Regions from separate parts of the Streptomyces purpurogeneiscleroticus genome, predicted to be linked through region 3. Evidence: riboswitches for the same ligand, from Rfam matches in the RefSeq annotation. Region 3 holds a riboswitch; each other region holds the start of a gene.
What was found. Region 3 has a riboswitch for cobalamin ahead of CCS38_RS16995 (cobalamin biosynthesis protein). Riboswitches for the same ligand answer to the same signal wherever they lie in the genome.
Positions count from the first base shown of each region.

Region 1: another riboswitch for cobalamin. It lies ahead of CCS38_RS19175 (SCO2321 family membrane protein); the one in region 3 lies ahead of CCS38_RS16995 (cobalamin biosynthesis protein).
Region 2: another riboswitch for cobalamin. It lies ahead of nicT (Nickel transporter NicT); the one in region 3 lies ahead of CCS38_RS16995 (cobalamin biosynthesis protein).

Region 1 covers NZ_NHSG01000296.1:3,399-7,670, reverse strand. Annotated here, with positions in the region: gene CCS38_RS19185 (aldehyde dehydrogenase) at 1-64, opposite strand, end outside; gene CCS38_RS19180 (Strvi_7410 family MBL fold metallo-hydrolase) at 198-1,235, shown strand; cobalamin riboswitch at 1,306-1,445, shown strand; gene CCS38_RS19175 (SCO2321 family membrane protein) at 1,623-2,891, shown strand; gene CCS38_RS19170 (SCO2322 family protein) at 2,888-3,607, shown strand; gene CCS38_RS19165 (energy-coupling factor transporter transmembrane component T) at 3,649-4,272, shown strand, end outside.
Region 2 covers NZ_NHSG01000120.1:6,114-10,385, forward strand. Annotated here, with positions in the region: gene CCS38_RS06180 (NAD(P)-dependent alcohol dehydrogenase) at 1-990, opposite strand, end outside; gene CCS38_RS06185 (helix-turn-helix domain-containing protein) at 1,120-2,031, shown strand; cobalamin riboswitch at 2,028-2,247, shown strand; gene nicT (Nickel transporter NicT) at 2,280-3,398, shown strand; gene CCS38_RS06195 (HhH-GPD-type base excision DNA repair protein) at 3,486-4,073, opposite strand; gene CCS38_RS06200 (PTS sugar transporter subunit IIAB) at 4,144-4,272, shown strand, end outside.
Region 3 covers NZ_NHSG01000262.1:1,604-5,875, forward strand. Annotated here, with positions in the region: gene CCS38_RS16990 (cobyric acid synthase) at 1-1,078, opposite strand, end outside; gene CCS38_RS16995 (cobalamin biosynthesis protein) at 1,075-2,043, opposite strand; cobalamin riboswitch at 2,181-2,378, opposite strand; gene CCS38_RS17000 (hypothetical protein) at 2,534-2,953, shown strand; gene CCS38_RS17005 (caspase family protein) at 2,960-4,272, shown strand, end outside.

The DNA of each region.
Region 1 (4,272 bases), on a different contig from region 3:
CGCCGGCCGGATCGACCAGCTCACCGCCTATGTAGAGCTGTCCGTGCTCGATCAGATCGGCCATCGACTCCGCCTCCTGCGGTCGCGTTACCCGATGTGTTACCCGGCTCATTACCTGACGCTGCATCAGAACTGATACCAGTTCTAGTTATGCTGGACAATGCACGCGACGGCGTGCGGGCCGAGAGGGGCATGGCATGCCGCACGTGATCGACCACCGGGGCGGGGTCCGGAGCATCGCCGTCCCCATACCGGACAACCCGCTCGGGCACACCCTCGTGCACGTCCTGGAGACGGACCGCGGCCCGGTGCTGATCGACACCGGCTGGGACGATCCGGCTTCCTGGGACGCGCTCGCCGCCGGGCTCACCGCCTGCGGCACCGACATCACCGAACTCCACGGCGTACTCGTCACCCACCATCACCCCGACCACCACGGCCTGTCCGCGCGGGTCAGGGAGGCGTCCGGCGCGTGGATCGCCATGCACGCCGCCGATACGGAGGTCGTGCGCCGCACCCGTGAGGCGGAGCCGGGCACCTGGCTCACGTACCTCATCGAGAAGCTGGCCGCGGCGGGCGCGCCCGAGGACCACCTCGCGCCGCTCTACACGGCCCGCGCCGAGGGGCGCACACGCGGGCTCCCCGAGAACCGTCCCGCGCTCCCGGACCGCGAGATCGTCCCCGGCGAGCTGCTGGACCTCGCGGGGCGGCGGCTGCGCGCGGTCTGGACGCCGGGCCACACCCCGGGCCATGTGTGCCTGCACCTGGAGGAGGCGCACCCGGCGGCGCACCCCGGCAACGGGCGCCTCTTCTCCGGCGACCACCTGCTGCCGTGCATCTCCCCGCACGTTGGCCTGTACGAGGACCCGGACGACGCGACGGTCACCGATCCCCTGGGCGACTACCTCGACTCCCTGGAGCGGATCGCGCGGCTCGGCGTCGCCGAGGTACTGCCCGCGCACCAGCACGCCTTCACCGGCGCCGCCGAGCGGGCGGCGGAGATCGTCGCGCACCACGAGGAACGGCTCGCGGACCTGCGCGCCCTGCTCGCCACCCCGCTCACGCCCTGGCAGCTCGCCGAGACCATGACGTGGAACCGCCCGTGGGAGGAGATCCCGTACGGCTCGCGCACCATCGCCGTCTCGGAGGCCGAGGCGCATCTGCGGCGCCTGGTGAAGCGGGGGCTGGCCGAGGCGGTGCCGGGCTCGGAGCCGGTGACGTACCGGGCGGTGTGAGGCACTTCCCGCCCGGGGGCGAAGGCGTACGTCACTCCGTACGTGCCGGGGACCGGTCGCTACCCGCCGGTTAAAGTGGTCCGGACAAGTTCATTCGTGCCCGACCGGGGGAAGCCGGTGGAAAACCGGCGCTGACCCGCAGCCGTGAGCGCTGGCGCGCACCCGTGCGCCGGAGCGAGCCGGAACACCCGGCGGGGCACACCCAAGGCTCCCGCGTACCGCACGGCCGCCCTTCAGCGGCCGCCCGGCGCGCGGCACCGTCGAGGTATACGGAGCTGAGCCCGGTGCCACCGCGCCCGCGCGCGTCGCGGACGTGGTGCGGCGGAGTACGGCTGCGTGACCTCCCACCTCGCGCACCCCGCGAACCGACCGAGAGGCACCGACCCCATGGCCATCACGGCCCGCTCCCTCGCCGCCCCGGCGCGCCGCTGCGCCGCGGCCCTGGCCGCCGCCGTGCTGTGCGCGGCCGCTGCCCCGGCCGCGTTCGCCGCCGACCCCGCGCCCGCCGCGTCCCCGAAGCTCCCGAAGGGCCTGTACGGCAGCACGGACCCGAAGTACGACGGCGTCTGGAGGCAGTCGCTGGCACTGCTGGCGCAGGACACCACGGGCGTGCGCCCGGCGGACTCGGCGGTGGACTGGCTCGCCGGACAGCAGTGCGCCGACGGCGCGTTCACCGCGTACCGCGCCGACCCGAAGCAGCCCTGCGACGCGAAGACGATGCGGGACACCAATCAGACGGCCGCCGCCGTGCAGGCACTGGCCGCGATCGGCGGGCACGCGGACGCGGTGCGCGAGGGCGTCTCCTGGCTGAAGTCCGCGCAGAACGACGACGGCGGCTGGGGCTCCGCCGCCGGTGCCCCGAGCGACGCCAACTCCACCTCGGTGGTGATCGGCGCGCTGGCCGCCACGGGCACGAAGCCGGAGTCGGTGACGGCCAAGAAGGACGGCGAGAAGGGCGGGAAGACGCCGTACGAGGGGCTGCTCGCCTTCCGCCTCGGCTGCGACGCCGACGAGAAGGACCGCGGCGCGTTCGCCTTCCAGGCCAAGGACGGGAAGCTCGCCGCCAACGAGGACGCGACGGCCGCCGCGGTACTGGGGGCGCTCGGCAAGGGCTTCGTCGTCGAGCCGGGCGCGCAGGCCCCGGCGAAGACGTCCTGCGAGGAGGCGGCCGAGGAACCGAGAGGTGCCGCCGGCGCTGCCGCGGAGCACCTCACCTCCGTCCTGGACGCGCACGGCCACCACCTGATGTCCGCGATGCCCGGCGCCGAGTCGCAGCCGGACGTCGGCAACACCGCCGACGCCGTCGTCGCGCTGGCCGCCGCGGGGCGCGCCGACGCGGCGAAGCAGTCGCTGGGCTGGCTGCGCGGGCACTCGGCGGCCTGGGCGAAGCAGAGCGGCCCGGCCGCGTACGCGCAGCTGATCCTCGCCGCGCACGCCACCGGCGGCGACCCGCGCGACTTCGGCGGCACCGACCTGGTGTCGAAGCTGAACGCGACCGGTCCGAAGCCGGCGTCCGCCGCCTCGGACCAGCAGGCCGACAAGGAACAGCAGGACGAGGGCGGCGTCTCCGTGTGGTGGGTCGTGCTCGTCGGCCTGGCCGCAGGCGCGGGCATCGGCTTCCTGCTGAGCGGGCGCAGGAAGCAGAACCAGCTGTGAGCAGCGCCGTTCGTCTCGCGCGCGGCCTCGGCGCGCTCGCCCTGGCCGGGGCGGCCACGGGCCTGGCCGCCGCGCCCGCGCACGCCGAGGAGTACCGCTACTGGTCCTTCTGGACGGCGGACGCGGCGGCCCACGGGGGCGGTTGGACGTACGCCACCGAGGGGCCGTCGACGGCGCGCCCCGAAGACGGCGGCGTGGCCGGCTTCCGCTTCACCGTCAGCGCCGACTCCGCGCGCGCCGCGAAGCCGCGCGCGGCCGCCGATTTCGACGCGGTCTGCGGCGGTACGAAGGCGGCGGACGGCCGCAAGCGGGTCGCCGTCGTCCTCGACTTCGGCACGGCGGCCGACGCCCCGAAGGGCGAGACCCCGCCCGCGGCCCGTACGGAGTGCGCGCGGGTGGCCGAGGACGCGAGCGCGGGCGACGCCCTGGCCGCGGTCGCGGCGCCGCTGCGGTACGACTCCAGCGCGCTGCTGTGCGCGATTTCGGGCTACCCGAAGACGGGGTGCGCGGAGCAGGCGGGCGGGTCCTCGAAGGAGTCCGAGGAGACCATCGGGTCCGCGGCGCCCGACGCCGGGGCGTCCGACTCCGGGGCGTCCGACTCCGGGGCGTCCGACTCCGATGACGGCGGGCCCTCCGCCGGACTGATCGGCGGCATCGCCGCGGTCGCCGTCCTCGGCGCCGCCGCGGTGTGGCAGGCCCGGCGCCGGCGCGAATGACCGGCCACCAGGGAACCGTGAGGACCGACGTGACGGGCGACGTGACGGGCGCACGGCCGGGTCGCCGCGCCTCTGCCCGGCTGCGCGCCCCTGACCGACTGCGCGCTCCCCTCGCCACGCGGGGGCGCGCGCTGCACGCCGGCGCGTGGTGGCTGTGGGCGTTGGGCCTGGCGACGGCCGCGTCCCGCACCACCAACCCGCTCCTCCTCGGCCTGCTCATCGGCGTCGCCGGATACGTGGTCGCGGCCCGCCGCTCCGACGCGCCCTGGGCCCGGTCCTACGGGGCGTTCGTCAAGCTCGGCCTGGTCGTGCTCGCCATCCGGCTGGTCTTCGCCTTCGTGCTCGGCTCGCCCGTCCCCGGTACGCACGTCCTGGTCACGCTCCCCGAAGTGCCGCTGCCGGACTGGGCGCGCGGCGTGCGGATCGGCGGCCGGGTCACCGCCGAGGGCATGCTCTTCGCGCTGTACGACGGGCTGAAGCTGGCCACGCTGCTGATCTGCGTGGGCGCCGCCAACGCGCTCGCCAACCCGGCCCGGCTGCTGAAGTCCCTGCCCGGCGCGCTCTACGAGGCGGGCGTTGCCGTCGTCGTGGCGATGACCTTCGCCCCGAACCTGGTCGCGGACGTCCAGCGACTGCGCGCCGCACGCCGGCTGCGCGGCCGCCCC
Region 2 (4,272 bases), on a different contig from region 3:
GTACGCGTCGTTGATCTGCTCGGCCGGGATCACCTCGATCTCCGCGCCGAGGCCGTGCGCCGCGCAGAAGTCGAGCATCTCCTGGGTCTCGGGGATGCCGCCGATCATCGAACCGGCCATCGCCCGGCTGCCGCCGATCACCGAGAACGGCGAGAGGGAGAGCCGGTCCTCCGGCGCGCCGACCTGCACCAGCGTGCCGTGCGCGCGGAGCAGCGAGAGGTAGGCGTCCACGTCCAGGTTGGCGGAGACGGTGTTGATGATCAGGTCGAAGCGGCCCGCCAGCTCCTCGAAGGTGGCCGGGTCGGAGGTGGCGCGGTAGTCGGAGGCGCCCAGCTTCAGGCCGTCCTCCTTCTTGCGCAGCGACTGGCTGAGGACGGTGACCTCGGCGCCCATCGCGTGCGCGATCTTCACGGCCATGTGGCCGAGGCCGCCCAGGCCGACGACCGCGACCTTCTTGCCGGGGCCCGCGCCCCAGCGCGAGAGCGGCGAGTAGACGGTGATACCGGCGCAGAGCAGCGGCGCGGCGGCGTCCAGGGAGATGCCTTCGGGGATGCGGAGGGCGAAGTCCTCGGAGACCACGACGTGCGTGGAGTAGCCGCCGTAGGTCGGCTCGCCGTCCCGGCCGATGGCGTTGTACGTCTGTACGTTGCCGGTGCCGGTGCAGTGCTGCTCCAGTCCGGCCTTGCAGTTGTCGCACTCCCGGCAGGAGTCGACCATGCAGCCGACGCCGACCCGGTCGCCGACCTTGTGGCGGGTGACCTCGGGGCCCACCGCGGCGACCACACCGGCGATCTCGTGGCCCGGGACCATCGGGAAGATGCCCTCGCCCCAGCCGTTGTCGACCTGGTGGATGTCGGAGTGGCAGATCCCCGCGTACTTGATCTCGATCTCGATGTCGTGCGCGCCGAGCTCGCGGCGCGGAATGGTGGTGCGCTCCAGGGGTGCCTTGGGCGCGGGTGCTGCATACGCGGCGACAGAGGTGTGTGTCATGCCATCGAGCCTGCTCCGCGCGCGGAAGTGGAGCCAGACCCCCCGTTTTGGTACGAACGCGGTTCCTACCACTGGCAGTGGCACCCTCGCGGCCCGGCGTCCGTGCCCGACCACCCGGATACTGGCCTTATGGACCAGCGCACAGAATTGAGCGAGTTTCTGCGCACCCGCCGCGCGCGTCTGCAGCCCGAGGACGTCGGACTGCCGCGGCACAGCGGGCGGCGCAGGGTGCCGGGCCTGCGGCGCGAAGAGCTCGCGCAGCTGGCCGGGGTGAGTGTGGCGTACTACGTAAGACTGGAGCAGGGCCACGGGCAGAACGTCTCCACGGCGGTCCTCGACGCGATATCCGGCGCGCTGCGGCTCAATGCGGCCGAGCGGGCGCATCTGAGCCATCTGGTCAAGCCGAAGGCCAAGCGCTCGCGCGGCGCGGGGCGGCCGCAGCGGGTGCGGCCCGCGCTCCAGCAGCTGCTCGACTCGATGGAGGGGATACCGGCGTATGTGGCGGGCCGCCGCCTGGACGTCATCGGCTGGAACCGCATGGCGTGCGCGCTGCTCGGCGACTACGCCGCGCTCCCGCTCGAGCAGCGGAACGTCGCGTGGCAGGTCTTCCTGGATCCGGCCGCCCGCGAGCTGTACGTCGACTGGGAGAGCAAGGCCGCCGACATCGTCGCCTTCCTGCGGATGGACGCGGGCTGCCATCCCGATGACCCGCTGCTCGCCTCGCTGATCGGGGAGCTGTCGGTCAAGAGCGAGAGGTTCCGGCAGCTGTGGGCCACGCACGACGTGCAGGACAAGGGCTTCGGGGTGAAGCGGCTGCACCATCCCGTGGTCGGGCCGCTGACCCTGTCGTACGAGACGCTGCGGCTGCCCGCCGACCCGGACCAGCAGCTGATCGTCTACCACGCGGAGCCGGGCTCGGCCTCGGCGGAATCACTGCGGCTGCTGGGGAGCTGGGCGGCGGAGGAGCCGGCGTCCCGGGAGCCGGTGTCTCGCGAGCCGGTGACGAAGGACACCGCCCGGCAGCGGGACGCAGGGGGTTAGAGTGGCCGGGCCGTGGTGCTCGGGAAGACCGGTGAAGACCTTCGGGTCCGATTCCGGAGCGGCCCTCGCCACTGTGATCGGGGAGCTACCGACCCTTTTCCCCGTACGTGCACCACGAGCGTACGGGGGGCCACTGTCCGCAGAGTGCGGGCGGGAAGGCCGGGACGGGCGCGCGTACCCGTAAGCCAGGAGACCGGCCACGGCATCTCACGAATTGATTCCACGAGGTGCTGGAGCGTGATCGCCGGATGGCCCTGCCCACCGATGCCCCGAATTCTTCTTCCGTGCTGCCCGAATATCGCTGGCAGCGCCGTGACACCGTAAGGACCGCCGGTCTGCTGGCGGTCATAGCCGCTCTGCACATCGTCGCGTTCGGTGTGCTGTTCCTGCTCGTCGTGCCCGGCCACTACACCGTCGGCACCCAGGTGTTCGGCGTGGGCCTGGGTATTACCGCGTACACCCTCGGCATGCGGCACGCGTTCGACGCGGACCACATTGCCGTCATCGACAACACCACTCGCAAGCTCATGGCGGACGGGAAGCGGCCGGTCTCGGTGGGCTTCTGGTTCGCGCTCGGCCACTCCAGCATGGTCGTGCTCATGGCTGCGCTCGTCTCGGGCGGCGCGGCGCTCGCCGGGACGCTGATGGACGAGGAGTCCCGTACGCACCAGGTGCTCGGCACGGTCGGCACGACCGTCTCCGGGGCCTTCCTCTACCTCATCGCCGCCCTCAACCTGGTCGCGCTGGCCGGGATCTGGCGCGTCTTCCGTGCCATGCGGGCCGGCGAGTACGACGAGTCGGAGCTGGAACGGCAGCTGAACTCGCGCGGTTTCATGAACCGGATTCTGGGCCGGTTCACCAAGGCCATTACGCGGCCGGGCCAGATGTTCCCGATCGGGCTGCTCCTCGGTCTCGGCTTCGACACCGCGACCGAGGTGACGCTGATGGTGATGGCGGGCAGCGGCGCCGCGTCCGGGCTGCCCTGGTACGCGATCCTGTGCCTGCCGCTGCTGTTCGCGGCCGGGATGAGCCTCTTCGACACGCTCGACGGCACGTTCATGAACTTCGCGTACCAGTGGGCGTTCTCGAACCCGGTGCGGAAGGTCTACTACAACCTCACGATCACCGGCCTGTCCATCGCGGTGGCGCTCTTCATCGGCACCATCGAGCTGGTCAGCGTGCTGCACGAGAAGCTCGGCCTGACGGATGCGGTCACCGGCTGGATCTCCGGCCTGGAGCTGGACAACGTCGGCTACATCATCGTCGGCCTCTTCGTCGTCGTCTGGGCGGCGGCGATCGCCTACTGGCGGCTCTCCGGCGTCGAAAAGCGCTGGGCGGCACGGGTGGCCGCCTCGCCGGAAGGCTGAGCGCGCAGTACAAAAACCTGAGCGCGCAGTACAAGCAGTACCAGCAGTACAAGAAGAGGGGCGGCGGGCCTGTGCCCGCCGCCCCTGTTACTTCCCCGCCGCCTTCTTCGCCGCTCGCTTCATCTGCTGCTTGTACGCGCGGACCTCGGCCAGGGACTCGGGGCCCGTGATGTCGGCGACCGAGCGGTGGGAGTTCTCCTCGCCGTACGGGCCGGCGGCCTCGCGCCAGCCCTCGGGGCGTACGCCGAACTGCTTGCCGAGGAGGGCAAGGAAGATCTGTGCCTTCTGCTTGCCGAAGCCGGGCAGGTCGTTGAGGCGTTTCAGCAGCTCGGCACCGGTCGGTGCGTCCCGCCACACGGCCTCGGCGTCCCCGTCGTAGTGCTCGACGAGGTACTGGCACAGCTGCTGCACCCGTTTGGCCATCGAGCGCGGATAGCGGTGCACGGCCGGCTTGCGGGCGAGCAGCTCCTCGAACGCCTCCGGGTCCTGCGCCGCGATGGCGTGCGCGTCCAGGTCGTCGCCGTTCATCCGCCGGGCGATGGTGTACGGACCGGTGAACGCCCATTCCATCGGCACCTGCTGGTCCAGCAGCATGCCCACCAGCGCGGCGAGCGGACTGCGGCCGAGCAGTTCGTCGGCTTCCTCCTGCTGGGCGACCCGCATCCTCACGTTCATGTTCCGATGATCCCTTCCGGCGCCGCACTGCGCATATCCAGGCAAGCGTTTTCGTGCGACGATCCCGTCCATGCCGACACTGAGCGAACTGATTCCCGCCGAGGCCGTGCGGCTGGACGTGGCGGCGGCGGACTGGCGGGAGGCGGTACGGGCCGCCGGCGACCTCATGGTCGCGACCGGTACCAGTACTGGCGAGTAC
Region 3 (4,272 bases):
CCTCGATGTGCTCGGCGAGCATCTGGAAGCCGCCGCAGATGCCGAGCACCGGGCGGCCCTCGGCGGCGCGGCGGGCGACCGCGTCGGCGAGGCCGCGCTCGCGCAGCCACTGCAGGGCCCGTACGGTCCCGCGGGTGCCGGGCAGCACGACCAGGTCGGCGTCGGCCAGCTCCTCGGGCCGGTCCACGAAGCGCACCACGACGCCCGGTTCGGCGGCGAGCGCGTCGACGTCCGTGAAGTTCGACATCAGGGGGACCGCGGCGACCGCGACCCGGAGGATGTCCTTGCCGTGCGGCGGCGCGACCGTGCTCTCGCGCACCGCGCCGCGCAGCGAGACGTGCAGGCCGTCCTCCTCGTCGATGCCGAGCCCGTGCCGGAACGGCAGTACGCCCAGCGTCGGCCGCCCGCTCAGCTCCTTGAGCATGTCCAGGCCCGGCTCCAGCAGCGTCACGTCGCCGCGGAACTTGTTCACCAGGTAGCCCGCGATGTGCGCCTGGTCGGCCTCGGACAGCAGCGCTGTGGTGCCGAAGAAGGACGCGAAGACGCCGCCGCGGTCGATGTCGCCGACGACGACCACGGGCAGGTTCGCGGCGCGCGCGATGCCCATGTTCACGATGTCCGTGCGGCGGAGGTTGATCTCGGCCGGGCTGCCCGCGCCCTCGCAGATCACCGCGTCGTGCGTACGGCGCAGCTCCTGGAGGCAGTCGGTGACCGTGCCGAGCAGCTGCTCCTGGCGCCCGGCGTGGTACCCCCGCGCGCTCAGCTCGCCCACCGGCTTGCCGAGCAGCACGACCTGGCTGCTGCGGTCGCTGCCGGGCTTGAGCAGTACCGGGTTCATCAGCGCGGTCGGCTCGACGCGGGCCGCCGCGGCCTGCATGGCCTGCGCCCGCCCGATCTCCGCGCCCTCGCGCGTCACGTACGAATTGAGCGACATGTTCTGCGCCTTGAAGGGCGCGACCTTGACGCCCTTGCGCGCCAGCCAGCGGCAGATGCCCGCCGTGACCACGCTCTTGCCCGCGTCCGACGTCGTCCCGGCGACCAGCAGGCCGCCGGCGAGAGTCCTGTCCGTACCGCTCACCGGGATCTCCTCGCCTTCCGCGCGCCGCGGACCGCGCCCACGGCGATCCGCGCCCCGACCGTCGTCGCCAGCGCCAGCGCGCTCACCCGGCGGGACAGCCGCACCGCGCGCGCGATGTCCGCGCCGTCGACCGCGCGTGCGCCGTCGTTGAGCACCGGCCGGTGCTCGACCCGTCCCGCGTACGCGAGCGTGCCGCCCAGCCGTACGCCGAGCGCGCCTGCGAACGACGCCTCCACCGGGCCCGCGTTGGGGCTCGGATGCCGCTTGCCGTCGGTCCGCCAGGCGCGCCACGCGCCGCGCGGGTCGGGCCCGGCAACGGTGGCCAGCAGGGCGGTCAGCCGCGCGCCGGGCCAGCCCGCCACGTCGTCCAGCCGGGCCGAGGCCCAGCCGTACCGGCGGTAGCGCGCCGACTTGTGACCCACCATCGCGTCGAGCGTGTTGACCGCGCGGAAGGCGACCAGCCCCGGTACGCCGCCCACGGCGCCCCAGACCAGCGCGCCCACGACCGCGTCGGAGGTGTTCTCGGCGACGGACTCCACGACCGCGCGGGCCATCTGCTGCCCGTCCAGCGCCTGCGGGTCGCGGCCGCACAGGTGCGGCAGCCGCTCGCGCGCCGTGTCCAGGTCGCCGGCCTCCAGCGCGCCGCCGATGGCGCGCGCCTCCCGGCCCAGCGTCGTTCCGCCCAGCACGGCCCAGGTGGCGGCGGCGGTCAGCGCCACGTGTGCGGGGGCGCAGCGGCGTACGGCACGGGAGAGCAGGACCGCGCCCACGGCGGCCCCGCCGGCGCACAGCGCGGTGTGCGCCGCTCCGTATCCACGGTGATCGCGCCACAGCCCGCGCTCCACGGCGCCCGCGGCCCGCCCGAAGGCGGCCACCGGGTGGCCGCGGCGGGGATCGCCCACGGCCAGGTCGCCGAGAAAGCCCAGAGCCGCGCCGCACGCATAGGTGGCGTGTTCGGCACGCATCGTCGGATCAGCCTGCCGTCGTGCCTCGGAGGGACGGCCGCACGCGGTCGCGTACCGGGCGTACGGCAAAGAAAGGCAGGGGTCTCGGCTCGGGGCCCGGCATGGCGTGTGTCCTCACTCAGGGTCCGCGCCCTGGCTCGACGTGACGGGCGACGAGAGTCTCCTGGCTCCCGGATCGGCGCTGTCCCCGGCCTTCCAGCCCGTGTCTGCGCGGGCCGTGGCCTCTTCTGGAGGAGCGCTCCCCGGTGACAGTGGCGGGACCGCGCCGGATTCTCACCGGACTTCCTCATCTGTCGCCGAATGGCACCGGGCAGTCCACCACGTGCCGCGAATGCCCGTCAACTCACCCTTGACCTGCGACGCGGGCGTATGGCAGGGCCTGTGGCCAAGGACACAGCGTGGACGGGTGTTGACGACCTGTTGCCTGCCGTACGTCCGGCACGACACCATCGGGGCACCTATGGCAAAGGTGCCGCAGGAGGGGGACGGGATGACGGAGAGCCGGCAGCATCACGAGGTACGCATCAGAGTCACCGGGACCCACGACGGGGGCCAGGATCTGGAGGACCTCCAGCGCTGGCTGCAGCGCGAGTCCTGGCTGACGCCCGGCAACCACGACTGGCGCCGGGCGCCGGGCGCGGAGACCGGCGCGGACGCGGCGGGCCAGGGGCCCGAGATGGCCGTCGGCGTCGACGACCTCGTCCTGGTCCTCATCGGCGCGGTGGCGGCGCCGATGACCGAGCAGCTCCTCATCGCCCTGCGGGAGTGGCTCGCCCACCGCAGGGAGACCGCCGCCAAGGGCGAGGCCCCTGGACTCGACGTCACCGACGCCTCCGGACACCGCCGCCTCGACGACCCCGATCCGCGCACCGAACGCGACGACCAGGGCGGCCGCGTCGGCTCGGAGTAACCGGCGATGCCCCTCTACGACGCGCGGGGCAAGCAGAACCGCGCGCTGATCATCGGCGTCAGCCGGTACCAGGACCCCCGGCTGCACGACCTCGACGCGGTCTTCGCCAACCCCGACGAACTGGGCCGCGTGCTCTGCGCCCCGGCCACCGACCTCTTCCTGCCCCAGGAAGTGACGCCGCTGCGCCCGGACACCCCCGAGGAGCTGACCGCCGAGCTGCGCACCGCGGCCCGCGAGGCGCGCGGACTGCTGCTCGTCTACTTCTCCGGGCACGGCCGGGTCCGGCGCGACGGCAGTGATCTGCACCTGCTGGTCGGCTCGTCGCGGGTGGCGCAGGACGAGCGCCGGGTGGCCTCGCACGAAGCGGTCTCCTGGGCCAAGGACGTCCTGCCGCGGCTGGAGGCGTCCCGGGCCGACCGCGTCGTCGTGGTGCTCGAATGCTGTTTCGCGGGCAACGCGGACGACAGCTTCCGCACCCACGAGAAGCCGGTCTCGCTGCTGATGGCCGCCCAGCCGAACCGCCGCATCTTCAGCGGCAGGGAGCCCGGCGGCGGCACCCTCTTCACCCGGGCCGTGCTCGACATCCTCGAACACGGCATCGAGGGCAAGGAGTGCGTCACCTTCGAGGACCTCGCCGGTGAGCTGCGCCGGCGGTTCGCCGGGCGCACCACCCCGCAGGGCGGCGCCTGGGTGCCGCGCGCCTCCAAGCAGAACACCGTCGACGACGTGGTGGTCTCCTTCGCCACCCGGGAGCTGCGGCCCCGCACGCCGTTCGCCGTCCGGGCCCGGCGCTGGTGGCGCTCCCGTCCGCACCGCCGGTTACGGCTGCTGACCGCCGCCGCCGTCGCACTGGCCCTCGGCGCCACCGCACTGGTCCTCGCCGGCCCGCTGGGGCCGCCCGAGAGCTGCCCGCCCGCCCAGGAACTGCGGCTGCTCACCGCCCCCGAGGCCGAGCCGACGCTGCGCGCCGCCGCCCTCGCGTACGAGATGTCCGGCCTCAACACCGAACCCGTGCCGGGCGAGGACGACGTCCCCGACGGCTGCCGGCGCACCCAGATCACCGTCTACTCCGCCGCCAAGGACCAGGTGGCGCAGGGCTTCGCCGCGGCGGACCGCTGGCAGGGCGAGGCCGAGGGCGCCGAGGAGGCCCCGCCCGGGGACAGCGGCGGCCAGGCCATCGAGCCGCTCTACCGGCCGGGCCCCCAGCCCGACATGTGGGTGCCCGAATCGACCGTCGACTACCTCCAGGTCCGCCAGGGCATGGCCGCGCACGCGCCCGCCACCCTGCACCGGATCGGCCCGGTCGCCTTCACCCCGCT